DNA from 3 places in the Micromonospora sp. NPDC023956 genome. Region 1 is predicted to be linked to each of the others. Evidence: riboswitches for the same ligand, from Rfam matches in the RefSeq annotation. Region 1 holds a riboswitch; each other region holds the start of a gene.
What was found. A riboswitch is a leader RNA that binds a small molecule or an ion and turns the genes downstream of it on or off. The one in region 1 is predicted to bind cobalamin.

Region 1 (3,198 bases):
CGGCGGCCTGCGGTTCAGCACGCCCTTGTCGCTGTAGCGCCAGCTGCCGCCGTTGTCGGCGTGCCAGTAGGACCAGTAGGCGTTGGCCGGTGGCGTGTCCACGCACTTCTCGGTCGCCACCGACGGCTTGCCCTCGACGCGGCAGACGAAGCCCTCACCCCAGCGGAGGGTGCCGGTGACCGAGAAGCCGGCGTTCTTCAGTGCCGCCAGGCCGGTCGCCTGGGCGCCCGGGGCGCAGCGGACCACCGTTCCGCCGCCGAGTTCGTTGAAGTCGACCACGACGGTGACCCCGGAGGCGTCCGGGCAGGGACCGGCGGTGCCGGCGGCGCGGGCCGGGCTCGGCACGACCAGGGCGGCGGCCACGGCCACGGGGACCGCCGTGAGCCGGACCGCCCCGGTGACCGCCGGGAACCGGATTCCGGCGGTCACGTCGTCCGCCGGCGGGTGACCACCACGAGCGCCGTACCACCGCCGATGAGCAGCAGCGCCACCAGCAGGTACGTGACGACGGAGGCGCCGGTGGTGGGCAGTCCGCCCGTCCCGCCCCCGGCCGGTGTGGTGCTCGGTGCGGCGGACGGGGTCGACGCGGTCGACGTCGGGGTCGGCGGGACCGGGCTGTCGGTGAGGCTCGGTGTCGGGGTGGGTGTGGCGGAGCCGGACGGCGTCGGTGAACCGCTCGGGGAGGGTGAGACGGAGACGCTCGGGCTGGGGCTCGGCGAGGAGGGCGGGTCGAGTCCGATCCGGCCGAGGGGCACCTGCGCCAGGCCGAGGAGCGCCTGGGCAGTGGACCGACGCCACTGGTCGCGGTCGTTCTCCCCCAGTCCGGCCCCCCGGGCCGCCGCCAGGGACTCGGCGTTGTAGGCGATCGCACCGGCGTCGGCGGCGGCTGCCCCGCCGGTCGCGGTGGTCAGTTGCAGCGCGACCAGGGCGACGGCGGCCCGGTCGGCTGCCGTGTCCCGTCCGGCCGCGGCGAGGGCCTGCCCGGCCAGACCGGTGCTGTTGGCGTTCGTGCCGGTGGTCGGGCCCGAACCGCCGAACGAACCGTCGGCGTGCTGCTGGGTCAGCAACCAGTCGGCGCCGCGTCGGGCCGCGTCGGCGGCGCCGGTGGCCCCCTCCTCGGCCGCGGTCAGCAGGGCCTGCACCGCCATGGCGGTCGAGTCCACGTCGAGGGTCGGTGCGGCCTGGGTGTCGCAGGTCGGCTTGTCCCCGGCGTCGGGGTACAGCCGGAAGCCCCCGGCCGCGCACTGCTGGCGGAGAAGGAAGTCCACGGGGTCCTGCGGAAGGTCACCGCTGCGGGCCAGCCCGAGCACGGTGAACGCCTGGTCGAAGGTGTTGCTGGCGTCGGGTCCGCTGGCCTCGTTGGTCCGGCTGGTGATCCGGCCCCGCTGGTCGCCGCTGTCCGCTCCGGCGACCAGGGCCAGGGTCTCCGCGCGCAGGTCCCAGCCGCCGAAGTCGGTCGGGTCCGCACCGGCGGCGGTGGCGGCGTAGAGCAGCTTCGCGGTCGCACCGCCGTCGGTGAAGCCCTCGATGCCGTAGTCGTCGTAGCTGTTGTACGACCGGACGTGCGCGGCGACCTGATCGGTGGCCGCACGGCGAGTCGGCTCGGCCACGTCGGCGGCGGTCAACGCGAGCAGACCGTCGACGGTCAGGCCCCAGTCCTGGCCGCCGAACGGGCCGGGCAGCGCCCCGTCGGTGAACTCGTCGGCCAGCCAGCTCGCACCGGCGCGGGCGGCGGCCGGGTCGGCCGTGCTGGACGGGGCCGCGAGGCCGAGGCCGGGGGCGGTGGCGGCGAGCGCGACGAGCGCGGTCGTCGCCGCGACGCCGATACCGGGACGTCGGAGCGGGGACAGGGGCATGCTGGGTGCCTTTCGCAGAGCGGTCGGTGAGCTCCGGAGGGCACCTCGGATCCGAAGAACCCGCTCGCGTGCATCGTGAGCGGGGTGACGGGCCTCGGCGGTGGCCGGACTTCACCCTGTAGACCTCGACAGTGGAAGCCGCTCGTCCCGGGCGGGGTGTTCCGGCTCGCGAGGTGGGCCTCGCTCACGGTTGCGGGTCAGCGCCGGCTTCTACCGGCTTCCCCCCACTCAGGACGTATGCAGTTGTCCCGGATGGACCCGGGTGCCGACACGATAGCGTCCGGTCGTCACGTGACGCCAGAAGAAAGGTGCCGGCACCCGGTCACCGCGTTCGGTGCGGGTGGCCGCCGGTCAGGGGGCGGGGATGCTCGGTGCCGCTCCCGAACCGAAGGACCAGCCCTCGACGCTGCCGGGTGCGGGGTTGTAGCTGCCCGCGCCGGAGCTGCTGTAGGACCAGGCGCCGCCGCTCGGCGCGTGCCAGTACGACCAGTACGCCGTGACCGGCGGGGTGTTGACGCACGGGTCCGTCGCGGAGGTCGGCAGGCCGTTGATCCGGCAGACGAAGGCCAGTCCCCAGCGCTGGGTGCCGGTGACGGTGAAGCCGGCGCCCTGCAGGGCGGCCAGCCCGGTGGCCGGGTCGCCGAGTGCGCAGGCGACCGACACTCCCCCGCCGAGCGCGGTGAAGTCCACCACGACGGTGACACCGGAGGTGCCGGTGCAGGCGGCGGCCTGGGCGGGCCGTGGGGCGGGTTCGGCGGCGGTCAGGCCGGCGGTGGCGAGGACGGCGGCCATCAGGCCGACGAGCCAGCCACGACGGGAGGGACGGAAGCGGGACACGGGTTCTCCTTCTGTCGGCAGGGTTTCTCGGCGGTTCATCGGCAGGGCAGGGTGGGGGCGTGCGCATCGGCGCCGACGGCGGAGAGCCGGGGGTAGCCGACGCCGGTCAGGCCCAGGACGGCCTGGGCGGTCGCCCGGTTGACGGTGTCCCGGTCGAGGGTGCCGCCGTCGACGTCGACCGCGCCCCGGTCGGCGGGCGCACCGGCGCAGCCGACCTGGAGCCCGACCAGGAATCCTCGGGCCCTGGCCCAGGCGAGCGGTCGGCCGCCGTCCCGGAGCGCCTGGGCGGCCAGACCGGTGCTGTTCGCGTTCGCGGTGCCGGCCGCGTTGGTGAAGCCCCCGTCGGTGCGCTGCACGGAGACGAGCCAGTGGATGCCGGCGGCGGCGTCGGCGGGTCGGCCGGCGACCCGCAGCGCCTGCACCGCCAGGGCGGTGGCGTCCACGTCGGAGACGCAGGTCGGCTGCGCGGGCAGCAGCGGGTAGCCACCGTCGGGGCAGCGGGTGC
Region 2 (3,198 bases), on a different contig from region 1:
GACGACTTCCACTACCCGGAGCTGATCCGCGGCGACGAGCAGGGCCACTCCGACGCGCTGCTCGGCATCTTCGCCGCCATCGCCCCGGCGGCCGGGGCGGCGCTGGCCGCCCTCGACGCCGGCGACCTGGCGGCGTACGACCGGATCATGGCGCCGACCGTGCCGCTGGCCCGGCACCTCTTCGCCGCGCCGACCTGGCACTACAAGACCGGGATCGTCTTCCTGGCCTGGCTCACCGGCCACCAGGAGCACTTCACCATGGTCGCCGGTCAGCAGGCCGGCCGGTCCCCGGCCCACCTGGCCCGGCTGCTCGTCCTCGCCGACTCCGCCGGGCTGCTGCCCGACGCCGAGCTGGCCGCCGCGCGGGCACGGGCCTACTTCACCGTCGCCGGGGTGACCCAGTGACCGCCCCGCAGGCCGTGCCGGGGGTCGACCGGCCCGCCGGGCTGGCCCGCTTCTCCTTCAACCAGGCCACCTCGATGAACTGGCCGCTGGAGGAGGCCGTGGCGGCCTGCGCCGACGCGGGCGTGCCGGGCATCGGACTGTGGCGGGAGCCGGTCGGGGCGTACGGCCTGGACCGCGCCGCCCGGCTGGTCCGCGCCGCCGGGCTCACCGTCACCTCGCTCTGCCGGGGCGGCTTCTTCACCGCCGACGACTGGCGGACGGAGAACCTGCGGGCCATCGAGGAGGCGGCCACCCTGGACTGCCCGGTCCTGGTGCTGGTCTCCGGTGGTCTGCCCGCCGGCAGCCGGGACCTCGACGGGGCCCGGTCGCGGGTCGCCGACGCCATCGCCGAGCTGGCACCGCACGCCACCGCCGCCGGGGTGACCCTGGCCATCGAACCGCTGCACCCGATGTTCTGTGCGGACCGGTGCGTGATCTCCACCCTCGGTCAGGCCCTCGACATTGCCGAGCGGTTCGAGCCGGGAGCGGTCGGGGTGGTCGTCGACGCCTACCACGTCTGGTGGGACGACACCGTCCACCACCAGATCGCCCGGGCCGGCGACCGGATCGCGGCCTTCCAGGTCTGCGACTGGATCACCCCGTTGCCGGCGGGGGTGCTGCTCGGCCGGGGGCTGCCCGGCGAGGGCTGCATCGACCTGCGTGGGCTCCGCCGGGCGGTGGACGCCGCCGGGTACACCGGCCCGATCGAGGTGGAGGTCTTCCACGGCGAGGTCTGGGAGCGCCCCGGCCGGGAGGTGCTGGCCGCCTCGGTGGAGGGCTACCTGCGGCACGTGCTCTGAGTGACCCCCGGGCCCACCGGTCGGCGTACGTCGACGCGTCGACCGGTGGGCCCGGCCTGCCGGCCGAAGGGGACGGACGTCCCGGTCGGCGGTGCGGCGGATACGTCGATCATGCGCGTGGTGTTCGTCACCGTGACACTCCCACGGACCAGCGGCTAGGGTGACGCTGCCGTGGTGCTCGGGAAGCCGGTGAGATACCGGCGCGGCCCTCGCCACTGTTATCGGGAAGTCCGCGACCTTCGTCTGCGAAGAGGCCACTGGGCGTACGCCTGGGAAGGCCGGTCAACGACGCACCACCCGTCAGCCAGGAGACCGGCCACGGCACTGTGACGAACCGTCCACGAGGTGCTGGAAGGCGATTCCGATGCGCGAGCGCGCTGTCTGGTCCACCCTGTCCCGGCGCGTTGCCGCGCCCCTGACCGCCCTGGTCGTCCTGCTCGGCGGGTGCGCCACCGACGACGATCCCCAGCGGTCCACTCCGGCGTCCGCCGGCCCGGTCACCGTGACCAACTGTGGTACGCCGGTCACCGTGGCGGCTCCGCCGGAACGGGCGGTGACCCTGAACCAGCCGGCCACCGAGATCATGCTGGCCCTCGGCCTGGCCGACCGGATGGCCGGCACGGCGTACCTGGACGACGCGATCCTGCCCGAGTACGCCGCCGCGTACGCCTCGGTGCCGGTGCTGGCCAAGGAGTACCCGGCGCGGGAGAAGCTGCTGGAGGCGGAACCGGACTTCGTCTACGGCTCCTTCCAGAGCGCGTTCGGCGACGAGGGGGCCGGCGACCGGGCCGAGCTGGCGAAACTCGGCGTCGGCTCGTACCTCTCCCCGGCCGGCTGCCCGGCGCCGCACCGGCCGGCGAAGCTCACCACCGACCACGTGTTCACCGAGCTCCGCGAGATCGCGGCCATCTTCGGCGTACCCGAGCGGGCCGAGAAGCTCATCACCGACCAGCGGACCCGGCTCGCCGCCGCGGCCGGCCGGGTCGACGGCGCCGCGAAGCTCTCCGTGCTCTGGTGGGACGCGGGCACCGACGCCCCGAGCGTGGGGGCCTGCTGCGGCGGGCCGGGCATGATCATGTCGGCGGTCGGGGTCACCAACGCCTTCGCCGACCTGACCGGGTCGTGGGCCGACAGCGGCTGGGAGACCGTCGCCGACCGCGACCCCGACGTCATCGTGCTGGTCGACGCGAGCTGGGACACCGCCGCCGCGAAGCGGACCTTCCTGACCGGGCACGCCACCCTGCGGCACCTCGGGGCGGTGGCGGGGAAGCGGTTCGTGGTCATCCCCTTCTCCTCCACCTCCGCCGGGGTCCGGGTCGTGCTCGGTGTCGAGGCGCTCGCCGAGGGCGTCGCCGGGCTCCCCGAGGGGACCGGACGCTGACCACCGTCACCGCTGCGGCCGGGGTACGGTCCCGCCCCCCGGCCGGGGCGGCCCTGCTGATGGGTGGGCTGCTGGTGGCGCTGGTGGCCTCGATCAGCGTGGCGGTCACCATCGGTCCGGCCGACATCTCGGTCCGTACCGTCTGGACGGTGGTCGGCGACCGGCTGGGCCTGGTCCACTCCGACGTGCCCCTGCTGCGCGAGCACATCGTCTGGCGGCTGCGGCTGCCCCGGGTGCTCGGCGCGGCGGCGGTCGGGGCCGGACTGGCGGCGGTCGGCGCGGTGATGCAGACCGTCACCCGCAACCCGCTTGCCGACCCGTACCTGCTCGGGGTCTCGTCCGGGGCGTCGCTCGGCGCGGTCGCGGTCCTCGTCGTCGGGCTGGGCGGCGGGATGGCCTCACTGACCGGCGGTGCGCTGGTCGGCGCGCTCGCCGCGTTCGTGGCGGTGATCGCGGTGGCCGGTTCGCGCGGTGCCCTGGAGCCGACCCGGGTGGTGCTCGCCGGAGTGGCGGTCGCCCAACTCTGTGCCGCCGCGACCTCGTTCGTCATCATCTGGGTCGCCGATCCGCACG
Region 3 (3,198 bases), on a different contig from region 1:
CGGTGGCCCGCGCGTCCCGCAGGGCCTGGTCGACCACGGCCGACCGGTACGAGCCGGGGTTGAAGAAGCCCTGGCCGGCGAAGGTCGACGTGAACAGCTTGAAGGAGACGAAGTCCGGGTCGTACGGCGTGCCGAAGCCCATGACCACCGCGTCGGTCTTCATCCGTGGGGTGATCGCGTCCCAGGTCAGGCCCTCGGGAGTGATCTTGATGCCGACCTTCCGCGCGTCGGCGGTGACCGCGAGGGCGAGTTCCTTGCGCAGGCTGTCGGTGGCCGGGTACATCAGGGAGAAGGCGGCCGGGCGGCCGTCCCTGACCCGGACGCCGTCCGGCCCCGGCTTCCAGCCGGCCGCGTCGAGGGCGGCGGTGGCCGCGGCCGGGTCGGCGAACGGCTTGCCGGCGATCGACGGCTCGGCGAACTCCGACGTCGGCGGGATCGGCCCGAACGCCGGCTCCCCCGCCCCGCCGAGCACGCCGGCCACCATCGCCGAGCGGTCCACCGCCGCGTGCAACGCCCTGCGCACCGCCGGGTCGCCGGTGACCGGCCCGCCCATCGGCAGCATGATGCCCCGGTAGTCGGCGGTGGGCACCCGCTGCACCTGGTGGCCGGACCGTCCGTCGAACCCGGCGGCGAGCTTCGGGGCCAGCTCCGCCGCGTCGAACTCGCCGGCCCGCGTGCGCTGCGCACGGACGTTGTCGTCGGGGACGAACGCCACCACCACGCCGGAGTTGGCCGGCTTGCCACCCCAGTACCGCTCGTTGGCGGCCAGCACCAACCGGTCGCCGGGGGTCCAGGAGGTCACCCGGTACGGGCCGGTGCCCACCGGCTTGCGGTTGAACGCGGCCTTGTTGACGTCCTGCCCGGCCAGTGCCTTCGCCGGCACGATGCCCAGGGCGAGGCGCTGGAGGAACGGCGCGTAGGCGTACTCCAGGGTGAAGACCACGGTCGACGCGTCGGGCGCGGCGACGGAGGCGAGCATGTCCAGGTCGGACCGGAGCGTCGAGTCGACCTTCGGGTCCAGCACCGCCTGATAGGTGAAGACCACGTCCTGCGCGGTCAGCGGGCTGCCGTCGTGGAAGACCACCCCGTCGCGCAGCGTCGCCGTGACGGTCCTCCCGTCGGCGGACACGGTCGGCAGTTCGCGGGCCAGGGCCGGCACCAGCTGGTTGCGGTCGTCGCGGGCGACGAGGCCGTCGAAGATCAGCGAGCCGCCGTCGACACCGTAGTTGAGCACCGGGTTGAGCGTGTCCGGCTCGCCCGCCGTCGCCACCACGAGCGGGGCGCCGCCGTCAGCGGTGGAGGTGTCCGTCGGGGACGAACAGGCGGACAGGGCGAGAAGACCGGTGGCGAGCAGCGCCACCATCCGCGCAGACCGCAACGACTTCCTCTTTCCTGGTCGACGACGTGGCGCGGTGGCGGCCACTTCGGCACAGGAACCGATCGTCGCCGTACCGGACGTGGCCCCACCGTTCCGGCCGGGAACCGGTCGGGACGGTGGCGAGCGCACCGCAGGGGCAATCCTTACGTAGTTGCCAACAGTTGGCAATAGTGGTCCGACGGTCACACCGCCGGACCCCGCTGACCTGCGTCTCGTGCCGCACCGGAGCGGGTGGCGGCGGCCGGGTTCCGACCCTGCTGGATCACCACTCTTGCCCCGCCGGTCGCCGGTCGATAGCCTCTCGCCGTCAAGGTGCTCGGGAAGCCGGTGGAAGACCGGCGCGGCCCTCGCCACTGTGACCGGGGAGTGACCTCCGACTTGCGCCACTAGGCCGACGGCCTGGGAAGGCCGGAGGAAGCATCGATCCGGGAGCCAGGAGACCGGCCTTGACGGTGTGATCTCGTCCACGAGGTGCTGGAGAGGAAGGTCTTCGATGCACATCGCCGAGGGGTACCTACCCCCGGTGCAGGCAGCGGCATGGTTCGCGGTGTCCGCACCCTTCGTCGTCCACGGCAGCCGGGCCCTGGTCCGGCAGGTCCGGCAGGACCCCGAGTCGAAGTTGTTGCTGGGAGCGGCGGGTGCCTTCACCTTCGCGCTCTCGGCCCTGAAGATCCCGTCGGTGACCGGGTCCTGTTCCCACCCCACCGGCACCGGCCTCGGCGCGGTGCTGTTCCGACCACCGGTGATGAGCGTCCTCGGCGGCATCGTGCTGCTGTTCCAGGCGGTCCTGCTGGCCCACGGCGGGCTGAGCACCCTGGGCGCCAACATCTTCTCGATGGCGATCGTCGGCCCCTGGGTCGCCTACGCCGTCTACCTGCTCACCCGCCGCCTCGGCGGTGGACTCGACGTGGCGGTGTTCCTGGCCGCCGCGCTGGGCGGCCTGGCGACCTACTGCGTCACCAGCGTGCAGCTCGCCCTGGCGTTCCCCGACCCGACGTCCGGCTTCCTCGGCGCGGTGGCGAAGTTCGGCAGCATCTTCGCCGTCACCCAGATCCCCCTGGCGATCAGCGAGGGGCTGCTGTCGGTGCTGGTGGTGCGACTGCTCACCCGCGTCAGCGGCGACGAACTGCGGCGCCTCGGCGTGCTGCGCAAGCCCCAGGAGGTGCCCGCGTGAAGCGCTTCGGACGCATCAACCTGCTCCTGCTGCTGGCGGTGGTCGCCCTGGCGGTGGCCCCGCTGGTGCTCGGGCTCGGCGGCTCCGCGGAGGAGCCGTTCACCGGGGCGGACGCCCAGGCCGAGGAGGCGATCGTCGCCGACCACCCGGACTACGAGCCGTGGTTCTCCTCCATCTACGAGCCGCCCTCCGGTGAGATCGAGTCGGGGCTGTTCGCCCTCCAGGCAGCGGTGGGAGCCGGGTTCCTCGGCTACTACTTCGGGGTCGCCCGCACCCGGCAGCGGATGCGCGACGCCGACGCCTCCGCCGGCTAGTGTTCGCCCTCGACGTCGCCGCGCACACCGGTCCCTGGCGGCTCCGGCACCCGGGCGAGAAGGCCCTGCTGGCCTTGGGTCTGCTGGGGTGCGCGGTGGTCCTGCCCACCTGGCCGGGGGCGGCGTTGTCGGGCACCGCCGCCGCACTGCTGCTGGTCGGTCCGGCCCGGGTTCCGGTGCCGGTGCTGCTGCGGGCGGCCCGGGTGCCGGCGCTGTTCATCGCCACCTCCGCGCTGCCACTGCTGGTTTCCGTGCACTCCCCGACCCGGCTGGGCTGGAACCCGGCCGGGTTCGGGGTGGCGGCGACGACCACCGGACGAGCGGCGGCGGCC

Region 2: linked by a shared signal. The riboswitch ahead of AB0F58_RS14960 (ABC transporter substrate-binding protein) and the one ahead of AB0F58_RS01415 (prenyltransferase/squalene oxidase repeat-containing protein) in region 1 are both predicted to bind cobalamin.
Region 3: linked by a shared signal. The riboswitch ahead of AB0F58_RS27590 (energy-coupling factor ABC transporter permease) and the one ahead of AB0F58_RS01415 (prenyltransferase/squalene oxidase repeat-containing protein) in region 1 are both predicted to bind cobalamin.

What each region holds. Positions count from the first base shown of each region.
Region 1 is NZ_JBEZZN010000001.1:546,097-549,294, forward strand. Features, by position in the region: gene AB0F58_RS01410 (hypothetical protein) at 1-369, opposite strand, end outside; gene AB0F58_RS01415 (prenyltransferase/squalene oxidase repeat-containing protein) at 426-1,856, opposite strand; cobalamin riboswitch at 1,989-2,133, opposite strand; gene AB0F58_RS01420 (hypothetical protein) at 2,208-2,648, opposite strand; gene AB0F58_RS01425 (peptidase) at 2,729-3,198, opposite strand, start outside.
Region 2 is NZ_JBEZZN010000006.1:231,663-234,860, forward strand. Features, by position in the region: gene AB0F58_RS14950 (dihydrodipicolinate synthase family protein) at 1-405, shown strand, start outside; gene AB0F58_RS14955 (sugar phosphate isomerase/epimerase family protein) at 480-1,244, shown strand; cobalamin riboswitch at 1,400-1,580, shown strand; gene AB0F58_RS14960 (ABC transporter substrate-binding protein) at 1,609-2,625, shown strand; gene AB0F58_RS14965 (iron chelate uptake ABC transporter family permease subunit) at 2,685-3,198, shown strand, end outside.
Region 3 is NZ_JBEZZN010000021.1:13,377-16,574, reverse strand. Features, by position in the region: gene AB0F58_RS27595 (ABC transporter substrate-binding protein) at 1-1,378, opposite strand, end outside; cobalamin riboswitch at 1,672-1,842, shown strand; gene AB0F58_RS27590 (energy-coupling factor ABC transporter permease) at 1,872-2,552, shown strand; gene AB0F58_RS27585 (energy-coupling factor ABC transporter substrate-binding protein) at 2,549-2,866, shown strand; gene cbiQ (cobalt ECF transporter T component CbiQ) at 2,866-3,198, shown strand, end outside.